DNA from 2 places in the Streptomyces pactum genome. Region 2 is predicted to be linked to the other one. Evidence: predicted binding sites of a transcription regulator. Region 2 holds the regulator's gene; the other holds the start of a gene.
What was found. Region 2 encodes HrcA, which represses chaperone genes, less so after heat shock. Its sites were predicted from a motif close to TTNGCACTCNGNNNNNCNGAGTGCNAA; they were not measured.
Positions count from the first base shown of each region.

Region 1: the regulator HrcA is predicted to act here: its motif matches at 2,242-2,268, upstream of groL (chaperonin GroEL).

Region 1 is NZ_CP019724.1:4,845,284-4,851,297, reverse strand. It holds gene B1H29_RS20615 (NADH:flavin oxidoreductase) at 1-255, opposite strand, end outside; gene groL (chaperonin GroEL) at 490-2,115, opposite strand; gene B1H29_RS20605 (cold-shock protein) at 2,479-2,682, opposite strand; gene B1H29_RS20600 (MoaD/ThiS family protein) at 3,121-3,396, opposite strand; gene thrC (threonine synthase) at 3,393-4,703, opposite strand; SAM riboswitch class I at 4,722-4,869, opposite strand; gene B1H29_RS20590 (glucosyl-3-phosphoglycerate synthase) at 5,010-5,954, shown strand; gene B1H29_RS38180 (hypothetical protein) at 5,976-6,014, opposite strand, start outside.
Region 2 is NZ_CP019724.1:5,782,835-5,788,848, reverse strand. It holds gene B1H29_RS24700 (16S rRNA (uracil(1498)-N(3))-methyltransferase) at 1-327, opposite strand, end outside; gene B1H29_RS24695 (nitronate monooxygenase) at 324-1,409, opposite strand; gene dnaJ (molecular chaperone DnaJ) at 1,510-2,646, opposite strand; gene hrcA (heat-inducible transcriptional repressor HrcA) at 2,647-3,663, opposite strand; gene B1H29_RS24680 (MBL fold metallo-hydrolase) at 3,844-4,578, shown strand; gene B1H29_RS24675 (DUF3097 domain-containing protein) at 4,613-5,416, shown strand; gene hemW (radical SAM family heme chaperone HemW) at 5,543-6,014, opposite strand, start outside.

The DNA of each region.
Region 1 (6,014 bases), 940 kb from region 2:
GCGCGGCACGCGGTCGCTCTGCCCGGCGGAGTCGTGGCCGACGTAGGTGCCCTCGGTGACGATCAGACCGACGCCGGCGGCGGCGCGGCGGGAGTAGTACGAGACCACGTCCTCGCCGGGGATGCCGCCCGGCGAGAACATCCGGGTCATCGGGGCCATCGCGATGCGGTTCGGGACGGTCAGGCCGTTGATGGTGGCCGGGCGGGCGAGGATCTGAGCGGCGCGCGTGGCGGCGTCGGAGGCGGTGGTACTCACGTGGGGGGCTCCTTTAGGCGATACCAGTCGGTATGTGCGCATGCATTGACCGCACTCCAGCGACAACCGGCCCACCCCGCGCCACCATTCCGTCCGACCCTGCCCGCCTGGTGTGATCCGGGGCACACCCGGGCGTCCGCCGGGCGCCCGGGAACGCCCGAGGGCGGCACCCCCTGCCGGAACAGGGGGTGCCGCCCTCGGTACGTGACGGACGGTCGATCAGCCGGAGGCCGATCAGAAGTCCATGTCACCGCCCGGCATGCCGCCCGGAGCGCCGCCCGCGGCGGCCTTCTCCGGCTTGTCGGCGATGACGGCCTCGGTGGTGAGGAACAGCGCGGCGATGGAGGCGGCGTTCTGCAGGGCAGAGCGGGTCACCTTCGCCGGGTCGATGATGCCCTCGGCGATCATGTCGACGTACTCACCGGTCGCGGCGTTCAGGCCGTGGCCGACGGTCAGGTTGCGGACCTTCTCCACGACGACGCCGCCCTCGAGACCACCGTTGACGGCGATCTGCTTCAGCGGGGCCTCCAGGGCGAGCTTCACGGCGTTGGCGCCGGTCGCCTCGTCACCCGACAGCTCCAGCTTCTCGAAGACCTGGGAGGCCTGGAGCAGGGCCACGCCACCACCGGCGACGATGCCCTCCTCGACGGCCGCCTTCGCGTTGCGAACGGCGTCCTCGATGCGGTGCTTGCGCTCCTTGAGCTCGACCTCGGTGGCGGCACCGGCCTTGATGACGGCCACGCCGCCGGCCAGCTTCGCCAGACGCTCCTGGAGCTTCTCGCGGTCGTAGTCCGAGTCGCTGTTCTCGATCTCGGCGCGGATCTGGTTGACGCGGCCCTGGACCTGGTCGGCCGAACCGGCGCCGTCCACGATCGTGGTCTCGTCCTTGGTGATGACGACCTTGCGCGCGCTGCCCAGCAGGTCGAGCGTCGCGTTCTCCAGCTTGAGGCCGACCTCCTCGGAGATGACCTCGCCGCCCGTGAGGATGGCGATGTCGCCGAGCATGGCCTTGCGGCGGTCGCCGAAGCCCGGGGCCTTGACGGCGACGGACTTGAAGGTGCCGCGGATCTTGTTGACGACCAGGGTCGACAGGGCCTCGCCCTCGACGTCCTCGGCGATGATCAGCAGCGGCTTGCCCGACTGCATGACCTTCTCCAGGAGCGGCAGCAGGTCCTTGACGTTGCCGATCTTGGAGTTGGCGATCAGGATGTACGGGTCGTCCAGGGACGCCTCCATACGCTCCATGTCGGTGGCGAAGTACGCCGAGATGTAGCCCTTGTCGAAGCGCATACCCTCGGTGAGCTCCAGCTCCAGACCGAAGGTCTGGGACTCCTCGACGGTGATGACGCCTTCCTTGCCGACCTTGTCCATGGCCTCGGCGATGAGCTCGCCGATCTGGGTGTCGGCGGCGGAGATGGAGGCCGTGGAGGCGATCTGCTCCTTGGTCTCGACGTCCTTCGCCTGCTCCAGCAGGGCGGCGGAGACGGCCTCGACGGCCTTCTCGATACCGCGCTTCAGGGCCATCGGGTTGGCGCCGGCCGCGACGTTGCGCAGGCCTTCCTTGACCAGGGCCTGGGCGAGAACGGTCGCGGTGGTCGTACCGTCACCGGCGACGTCGTCCGTCTTCTTGGCGACTTCCTTGACCAGCTCGGCGCCGATCTTCTCGTACGGGTCCTCGAGCTCGATCTCCTTGGCGATGGAGACACCATCGTTGGTGATCGTGGGGGCGCCCCACTTCTTCTCGAGGACGACGTTGCGGCCCTTGGGGCCGAGCGTCACCTTGACGGCGTCCGCGAGCTGGTTCATGCCGCGCTCGAGGCCGCGCCGCGCCTCCTCGTCGAACGCGATGATCTTGGCCATGTGAAGTGGTCCCTCCAGGACTGGGGGTGATTCCTTCGGACCGCGCCCGCGCCCGCGACGGACGGCTCGCCTGCCTGGCGGTTCCTTCCCCACCCGGCCTGCGGGCCTCACCGACCCGGTCCTTCGTTGTCACTCTCACCTTCAGAGTGCTAACGCAATGATTAGCACTCGCCCCTGTCGAGTGCAAGCGCCTTCCGGGGATCGGCGCCGGGGACCGCCCTTCGGGACCGCCCTTCGGGACCGGCGTCCGGGCGGGAGCCCGGGCAGCAGTCCGGGCAGGAGTCCGGGCAGACCGAAGGGCCCGCACCCCCGGGGGGATGCGAGCCCTTCAGAGAAGACCTTCGCTTGCGGTGGCCGCGCGTCTCAGGCGCTGAGGCGAACCATGTCGGCCTGCGGGCCCTTCTGACCCTGCGAGATCTCGAACTCGACCCGCTGGCCTTCTTCGAGGGTGCGGTAGCCGTCCATCTGAATCGCGCTGTAGTGGACGAAAACATCCGCACCACCGTCGACCGCGATGAAGCCGTACCCCTTCTCCGCGTTGAACCACTTGACGGTGCCCTGAGCCATGCCTAACTCCCCTATTACTGGCCCTTGCACAGATCCGCACTTCGCGGACCCGGGTCAGACCTCACCCCCCACGACTGGGGGCGTGCGCCGGAACGCGTCGACCGCGGCTGAATGTATCTGTCCAACTGCCGTCTGCAACAGGTCAATCGGACGAGAAATCTGGACGCACCCGGCCCGGAATGTGGCGAGAATTCGCCTGAATTCGGGTCAAGTCGGGGCACACAAAGGGAACAAAAGCCGCGAAATACGCCCACACTTTGGCTACATCTTGTCGGACGGGCGGCAGGAATTCAGGGTTCCCGATCTTCCGATCGGGAGCGCGTTCCCCAACTCTACCGCGCTCAACCACATGGAATTGCCCCCTCCGCTTCTCTTACGGAGGGGGCAATTCGACAAACCGAGCGTTACCGCGATTACCGAAGGTAACGGAGAGGCGGGTCAGCCACCCGCGACCGCGGGGATGATGGAGACGCCGGCGCCGTCCGGGGTCGCGGTCTCCAGGCCCTGCTCGAAGCGGACGTCGTCGTCGTTGACGTAGACGTTGACGAAGCGGCGCAGCTTGCCCTGGTCGTCCAGGACACGGGCGGCGATGCCGGTGTGGTTCTTCTCCAGGTCGGAGATGACCTCGCCCAGGTTGACGCCCTCGGCGGGCACCTCGGCCTTGCCGCCGGTGTAGGTGCGCAGGATGGTCGGGATGCGAACGGTCACGCTCATGCGAGGCCAGCCTCTCGGAAGGAGTCCAGGTTGGGACGGATCGTGGCGCTGAGGCCGGTGCCGGCCACCGCGTCGAGGGTCTTCAGTCCGTCGCCGGTGTTGAGGACGACGGTGGTGAGCGACGGGTCCAGGACGCCGTCCTCGATCAGCTTCTTGGTCACGCCGACCGTCACGCCGCCCGCCGTCTCCGCGAAGATGCCCTCGGTGCGGGCGAGCAGCTTGATGGCCTCGACGACCTGCTCGTCGGTCACGTCCTCCACCGCGCCGCCGGTGCGGCGCGCGATGTCGAGGACGTAGGGGCCGTCGGCCGGGTTGCCGATCGCCAGGGACTTGGCGATGGTGTCCGGCTTCTGGGGGCGGACGACGTCGTGGCCGGCCTTGTACGCGGTGGACACCGGCGAGCAGCCCTCGGCCTGGGCGCCGAAGATCTTGTACGGCTTGTCCTCGACCAGACCGAGCCTGATCAGCTCCTGCAGGCCCTTGTCGATCTTCGTGAGCTGGGAGCCGGACGCGATCGGGACGACGATCTGGTCGGGCAGCCGCCAGCCGAGCTGCTCGCAGACCTCGTAGGCGAGGGTCTTGGAGCCCTCCGCGTAGTACGGCCGCAGGTTGACGTTGACGAAGCCCCAGCCCTCGCCCGCCGGGTCGCCGATCAGCTCGGAGCAGAAGCGGTTCACGTCGTCGTAGTTGCCCTCGATGCCGACCAGCTCACCGCCGTAGACGGCGGCCATGACGACCTTGCCCTGCTCCAGGTCGTGCGGGATGAACACGCAGGAGCGGAAGCCGGCGCGGGCGGCGGCGGCGCCGACGGCACCCGCGAGGTTGCCGGTGGAGGAGCAGGACAGGGTGGTGAAACCGAAGGCGCGGGCGGCCTCGATGGCCTGCGCGACGACGCGGTCCTTGAAGGAGTGCGTCGGGTTGCCGGAGTCGTCCTTGACGTACAGGCCGCCGGTGACGCCGAGCTCGCGGGCCAGGTTGTCGGCCTTGACCAGCTTGGTCCAGCCCGGGTTGATGTTCGGCTTGTCGGCCACGTCGGCGGGGACGGGCAGCAGCGGGGCGTAGCGCCAGATGTTCGCGGGGCCCGCCTCGATGCGCGCGCGGAGCTCCTCGGTGTCGTAGGTCGAGAAGTCGTAGGCGATCTCCAGCGGGCCGAAACACTCCTCGCAGGCGAAGACGGGGCCGAGCGGCACGCGGTGGCCGCACTCGCGGCAGGAGAGCGCCGCGGCGGGACCGAGGTCGACCGGGGAGGCGGCAAGGGTGGGGGAAGCGGCGGTGTCGGTGTTGCTTGCGACAGTCTGCACAGCCATGTGAGGCGAGGCCCTTTCTCCTCATCTTCCTCACGACGCATCTCGCCGTGAGACGGATTTGGCACCTTCCCTAGTCGGGAGCCTCGCCACGTCCGCGTGACAAGAACCGACTGGAGGGTTGCCGGGGCTTCAACGGGCCGTATCCCTCTGCCCCTCTGGATGAGCGGTATGTGGTTGTTTTTCGGTGGTACGCGCGTGACCCCGGCATGCGGTGGTCCGCCGCGTTGTTCAAGACTGTAACCGAAGGCCACGACGGTTGAGATAGTCGTCCGTACCGCGAGATGGATCACAAAGGAGCCACCGAACGTGCTGGAAGAAGTCGAGCGCTGGCTGAGCGCACGCTCCTGGTCCGTGTCGGACCGGCCGATCCAGCGGATCCTGACCGCCAAACAGGCCACCGGGCAGTCGGTCAGCGTGGTACTCCCCGCCCTCGACGAGGAGGCGACCGTCGGCGACATCGTCTCGGTGATCCGCCGGGACCTGATGGGCCGGGTGCCGCTCGTCGACGAGGTCGTGGTCGTGGACTCCGGTTCGGGCGACCGCACGTCGGAGGTGGCCGCGGCGGCGGGCGCGCGGGTGGTGCACCGGGACACGATCCTCCCCCGCGTCCCGGCCGTGCCCGGCAAGGGCGAGGTGCTGTGGCGCTCGCTGCTGGTCACCGGCGGCGACATCGTCTGCTTCGTCGACGCCGACCTGCGCGAGTTCACCGCCGACTTCGTCTCCGGCATCGTGGGCCCGCTGCTCACCGACCCGGACGTGCACCTCGTCAAGGCGATGTACGACCGCCCGCTCGGCGCCGCGCCCGGCCAGGGCGGCCGGGTCACGGAGCTGATGGCCCGCCCGCTGCTCAACCTGCACTGGCCGCAGTTGGCCGGCTTCGTCCAGCCGCTCGGCGGCGAGTACGCGGCCCGCCGCACCCTGCTCGAGCAGCTCCCCTTCCCCGTCGGCTACGGCGTCGAACTGGGCATGCTGGTCGACGCCCTGCACCTGGTGGGCCTGGACGCCCTCGCACAGGTCGACGTCGGCGTCCGCCGGCACCGGCACCAGGACGGCCAGGCGCTGGGCCGCATGTCCGCCGCGATCTACCGCACCGCCCAGCTCCGGCTGGCCCGCGGCCACCTGGTGCGGCCGTCCCTCACCCAGTTCGAACGGGGCGCCGACGGTTTCGAGCCGCGCACGTACTCCGTGGACACCGAGGAACGGCCCCCGATGGCGGAGATCGCGGAGTACGCGGCCCGGAGGGTGGCCTGAGGGTCAGCCGGGGCCTGAGGGTCAGCCGGGGACGCCGTCCGACCAGCGCCAGATGCCGCC
Region 2 (6,014 bases):
GTCGACACCGACCTCGGTCATCGTCTCGACGGCCAGCTCCCCGCGGTCGCCCTTGGGCAGGGCCTGGACGACGGTGACACGGGGCCGCTCCACCGGTTCCTCGTGGACCGTCTCCAGCTCCGTGACGATCAGACGGTCCTTGCCCTCGGCGGCCTTCACCACGCCCTCGGCCCAGCGTCCGCGTCCGTCGGTGAGGACGACGTCCTCGCCGGCCCGCAGCCGCTTCACGGAGACGGCGTGCCGCCCCTCGGGGCCGTCCAGGACGTACTCCCCCGCGGGCAGGTCCCCCGGCCGGAGGGAGTCGACCACGAACACCGGTGCCGTCATCGGCCCGTACCTCCCGTCGCGTACGCCGACAACGCCGCCCCGGCCGAGGCGAGTTCGGCGGCCAGCACCTCCACGAGCCGGCCGGCGGGCAGCTCCCGGGCCATCCGGTGGCCCTGTCCCGCCCAGAGCGCCATGCCCTGCGCGTCGCCCGCCTTCGCCGCCGCCTTGCGCAGCGGGGCGGTGAGGTGGTGCACCTCCGGGTAGGCGGCGGGGGCGTAGGGGCCGTGTTCGCGCAGGAAGCGGTTGACCAGGCCGCGGGCGGGGCGGCCGGAGAAGGCGCGGGTGAGTTCGGTGCGGACGAACAGGGGGTTGGTCAGCGCCTGCTTGTGCAGGGCGTGCGCGCCGGACTCGGGGGTGGCGAGGAAGGCGGTGCCGAGCTGGGCCGCGCTCGCGCCGGCCGCGAGGACCGCGGCGATCTGACCGCCGCGCATGATGCCTCCGGCGGCGACGATCGGCAGGCTCACCGCCTCCCGGACCTGGGCGACCAGCGACAGCAGTCCGGTGCCGGCACCGCCCGTCTCGGGGTGGTCCCGGTGGGTGCCCTGGTGTCCGCCGGCCTCGGCGCCCTGCGCGATCACCGCGTCCGCGCCGGACCGCTCGACGGCCCTGGCCTCCTCCGCCGTGGTCGCCGCGACCAGGGCGAACGAGCCGACGCGGTGCAGGGAGTCGACGACCTCGCGGCTCGGGACGCCGAAGTGGAACGACACCACCGGCACCGGGTTGTCCAGCAGCACCGCGAGCTTGGTCTCGTAGCCGTCGTCCCGACCGCACTCGGGGTCGCCGAGCTCCGTCTCGTACCAGGCGGCCTCGCCGGCCAACTGGTGGGCGTAGACGCCGACGGCGGCGGGGTCGGCCGTCTCGGGCTGCGGCATGAAGAGGTTGACGCCGAAGGGGCGGTTCGTCAGTCCCCGGAGCTGCTTGATCTCCTGGTACATCCCGTCCGCGGTCTTGTACCCGGCGGCGAGGAATCCCAGCCCGCCCGCCTCGCAGACCGCGGCGGCGAGCTGCGGCACGGAGACGCCGCCCGCCATGGGCGCCTGCACGATCGGGTAGGGGAAGAGATCGGTCAGTGCGGAGGACATGACCGCATGTTGTCACGTCCTCCGAACAAGTCCGAATCCGGGCTTCCGTTGGCATACGCCAGGAGCATCCGCATCGGGAAGCCCCTGGCGGCGGCCGATGTCAGCGCCCGTTGAAGGCGTCCTTCAGGCGCGAGAAGAGCCCCTGCTGCCCCGGCTGGAACTGCCCCGTCGGACGCTCCTCGCCACGTAGCTTGGCCAGCTCGCGCAGGAGGCGTTCCTGCTCGGGGTCGAGCTTGCTCGGGGTCATGACCTCGACGTGGACGATGAGGTCACCCCGGCCGCCGCCGCGCAGGTGCGTGACGCCGCGGCCGTGCAGCGGGACCGACTGGCCGGACTGGGTGCCCGGGCGGATGTCGATCTCCTCCATGCCGTCGAGCGTCTCCAGCGGCACCTTGGTGCCGAGGGCCGCCGCCGTCATCGGGATGGTGACCGTGCAGTGCAGGTCGTCCCCGCGCCGCTGGAAGGTCGAGTGCGGCAGCTCGTGGATCTCGACGTACAGGTCGCCGGCGGGGCCGCCGCCGGGGCCGACCTCGCCCTCGCCCGCGAGCTGGATCCGGGTGCCGTTGTCGACGCCGGCCGGGATCTTCACGGTCAGCGTGCGCCGGGAGCGGACCCGGCCGTCGCCCGCGCACTCGGGGCACGGGGTCGGGACCACGGTGCCGAAGCCCTGGCACTGCGGGCAGGGGCGGGAGGTCATGACCTGGCCCAGGAAGGACCGGGTGACCTGCGACACCTCGCCGCGGCCGCGGCACATGTCACACGTCTGGGCCGACGTGCCGGGCGCCGCGCCCTCGCCGTTGCAGGTGTTGCAGACGACGGCCGTGTCGACCTGGATGTCCTTGGTCGTGCCGAACGCGGCCTCGTCCAGCTCGACCTCGATGCGGATCATCGCGTCCTGGCCCCGGCGGGTGCGCGAGCGCGGTCCGCGCTGCGACGCCGTGCCGAAGAAGGCGTCCATGATGTCCGAGAAGTTGCCGAAGCCACCCGCGCCGAAGCCGCCCGCGCCGCCGCCGGCGGCCTGCGAGAGGGGGTCGCCGCCGAGGTCGTAGACCTGCTTCTTCTGCGGGTCCGACAGCACCTCGTAGGCGGCGTTGATCTCCTTGAACCGCTCCTGGGTCTTCGGATCGGGGTTGACGTCCGGGTGCAGCTCGCGGGCGAGCCTCCGGAACGCCTTCTTGATCTCGTCCTGGGACGCGTCGCGGCGTACGCCGAGTACGGCGTAGTAGTCCGTGGCCACCTACGACTCCGCCAGGATCTGTCCGACGTACCGTGCCACTGCGCGTACCGCTCCCATCGTTCCCGGGTAGTCCATGCGGGTCGGTCCGACCACGCCGAGCTTGGCAACCGCCTCGCCGCCCGAACCGTAGCCCACCGACACGACGGACGTGGAGTTGAGTCCTTCGTGGGCGTTCTCATGACCGATACGGACGGTCACGCCCGGATCCTTCGCCTCGCCGAGCAGCTTGAGGAGCACGACCTGCTCCTCCAGCGCCTCGAGGACGGGTCGGATCACCAAGGGGAAGTCGTGCCCGAAGCGGGTCAGATTGGCGGTGCCGCCGATCATCAACCGCTCCTCGTTCTCCTCGACCAGCGTCTCCAGGAGAGTGGAGAGCACCGTGGAGACCGTACCGCGGTCCTCGGCCTCGAAGGCCTCCGCCAGATCCTCCACCAGGCTCGGCACGTCCGAGAAACGGCGCCCGGCCACCCGGCTGTTGAGCCGCGCGCGCAGGTCCGCCAGGGACGCCTCGCCGAACGGCGCCGGGCAGTCCACCATCCGCTGCTCGACCCGGCCGGTGTCCGTGATCAGCACGAGCATCAGGCGCGCGGGCGCCAGGGAGAGCAACTCCACGTGCCGCACGGTCGAGCGGGTCAGCGACGGATACTGCACGACGGCGACCTGCCGGGTGAGCTGCGCGAGCAGCCGCACCGTGCGGGCCACCACGTCGTCGAGGTCGACGGCGCCCTCCAGGAAGTTCTGGATGGCGCGCCGCTCGGGCGGGGTCATCGGCTTGACGCCGGCCAGCTTGTCGACGAAGAGCCGGTAGCCCTTGTCGGTCGGAATGCGTCCGGCGCTGGTGTGCGGCTGGGCGATGAACCCCTCGTCCTCCAGGGCCGCCATGTCATTGCGCACGGTGGCCGGGGAGACGCCGAGGTTGTGCCGCTCGGTGAGCGCCTTGGAGCCGACCGGCTCCTCGGTGCCCACGTAGTCCTGGACGATGGCGCGCAGCACCTGGAGCCTGCGTTCACTCAGCATTCGCGCGCACCTCCAGCATGTCGTCCGCCCGGCGTCCTGACCGTCTCACTGTCCTCCTGGCACTCACGGCGCGCGAGTGCCAGACTTCCCCGGCCCAGTGTACGGCCGTGGGGTACGCCCCCGGCAAGGCCGGGGGCACACCGCCGTGAACGGAGGTGTCGCGGCGCTAGCGTCGTCGTCGTGACGGTGACTTGGGAAGACCTGGGATGGGAGCGGCTGGCGGCCGGGGTGGGGCGGCGCCGGCTGCCGGGCTGGGACTGCACGGCGGGGCTGGTCGTCGGCGCGGGCGCGGCGCTGGTGGTGGACGCGGGATCGAGCCTCGACGAGGGCGCCCGGTTGCGCGCGGAGGCGCGGGAACTCGCCGGCCACCGTGTGACGCATCTCGCGCTGACCCATCCGCACTTCGACCACGTCTTCGGCGCGGCCGCCTTCACGGGCGCGGAGGTGTACGGCGCGGCGGGCACGGACGCGGTGTTCGCGCCTGGCGGACACGGGCGGGAGGCCCTGCGGTCGGACGCGGTGGCGGAGGGACTGGACGCGCGGCCGGCGCGGGAGGCGGCCGACGCACTCGTCCGCGTCCGCCACGAGGTCCGCGGCGAGTGGACGCTCGACCTGGGTGCCGCCCGGCGGGTCAGGCTCGCCGACGTGGGCCCGGGGCACACCGGTCACGACCTCGCGGTGCTGGTGCCGGGCGAGCCGGGGGTGGTCTTCTGCGGCGACCTGGTCGAGGAGTCCGGTGAGCCGCAGGCGGGCCCCGACGCCGTGCCGTCGCACTGGCCCGCCGCCCTGGACCGGCTGCTCGCCCTGGGCGGCGAGGACGCACTGTACGTGCCCGGTCACGGAGCGGTGGTGGACGCGGCGTTCGTCCGGGCCCAACGGGACGCGCTGGCCGACCGGTTCGGCGTGTCGCGCTGATCACGCCGGGTCCGTTTCTCGTATCGTCGTCAGAATGCGCCAGTACTCCGCCGACCTGACCCCTCCGTGGAAGAAACCGCAGCCGGTACCGGAGGTCCCGGCCGACCCCGGCCTGGTGGTCGAGGAGCCCGGCACCGGCTTCTGCGGCGCGGTGACGGGCTGCGAGGCGGGCACGGTGACCCTGGAGGACCGCTTCGGCAAACGCCGGGTCTTCCCGATGGAACCGCGCGGCTTCCTGCTGGAGGGGCGGGTGGTGACCCTCGTACGGCCCGTCTCGGGCCCGGTACGGCCCACCCGTACGGCATCGGGCTCCGTGGCGGTCCCGGGAGCACGCGCGCGCGTGGCCCGCGCCGGGCGCATCTACGTCGAGGGCCGGCACGACGCCGAGCTGGTCGAGCGGGTGTGGGGCGACGACCTGCGCATCGAGGGCGTGGTCGTGGAGTACCTGGAGGGCGTGGACGATCTGCCGTCGATCGTCGCCGACTTCGCACCGGGGCCGGACGCGCGGCTGGGGGTCCTGGTGGACCACCTGGTGCCCGGTTCGAAGGAGTGGCGGATCGCGGAGGCGGTGACGAGCGAGCACGCGCTGGTCGTCGGCCACCCGTACATCGACATCTGGGAGGCGGTCAAACCGTCGTCCCTGGGGATCCCCGGCTGGCCGCGGGTGCCGCGCGGGCAGGACTGGAAAACGGGGGTGTGCCGGGCGCTGGGGTGGCCGTCCGAGAACACCGGGGCGGTGTGGCAGACGATCCTGGCGCGGGTGGGGTCGTACAAGGACCTGGAGCCGGAACTGCTGGGCAGCGTGGAACGACTCATCGATCACGTGACCGTGCCATGAGCGTCGTCCGGTCGTTGACAGGTCGGGCCCGGTGGACTGCTCTCCGCCGCTGCGGAGACGGTCCGTCGATCAGCTCGTCCACGCGGCCGAGCAGTCCTTGCTCCCCGCCGAAGCGGGGACGACCCCTTAGTCCACCAGGTCCCGCACCACGGCGTCCGCCAGGAGCCGCCCGCGCAGGGTCAGCACAGCCCGGCCGTCGTCGTAGGGTCCCGGCTGCAACAGCCCCTCCGACAACGCCCGCCGCGACGCCGCGAGCCCCGCCTCCCGCAGCAGGGTCAGCGGCACCCCCTCCCGCAGCCGCAACTCCAGCAGGACGCGTTCCACACGGCGGTCCTCGTCCGTGAGGACCTCCCGCCCGGCCCCCGGCGACTTCCCCACCGCCAGCGCCCCCGCGTAGGCGCCGGGGTGCTTGACGTTCCACCAGCGCACACCGCCCACGTGGCTGTGCGCTCCCGGTCCCGCGCCCCACCAGTCGGCGCCCCGCCAGTACAGCTCGTTGTGCAGGCAGCGCCCCGCGTCGGAGGTGGCCCAGTTCGACACCTCGTACCAGTCGAAGCCCGCCGCGGCCAGGGTCTCCTCGGCGATCAGATACCGGTCG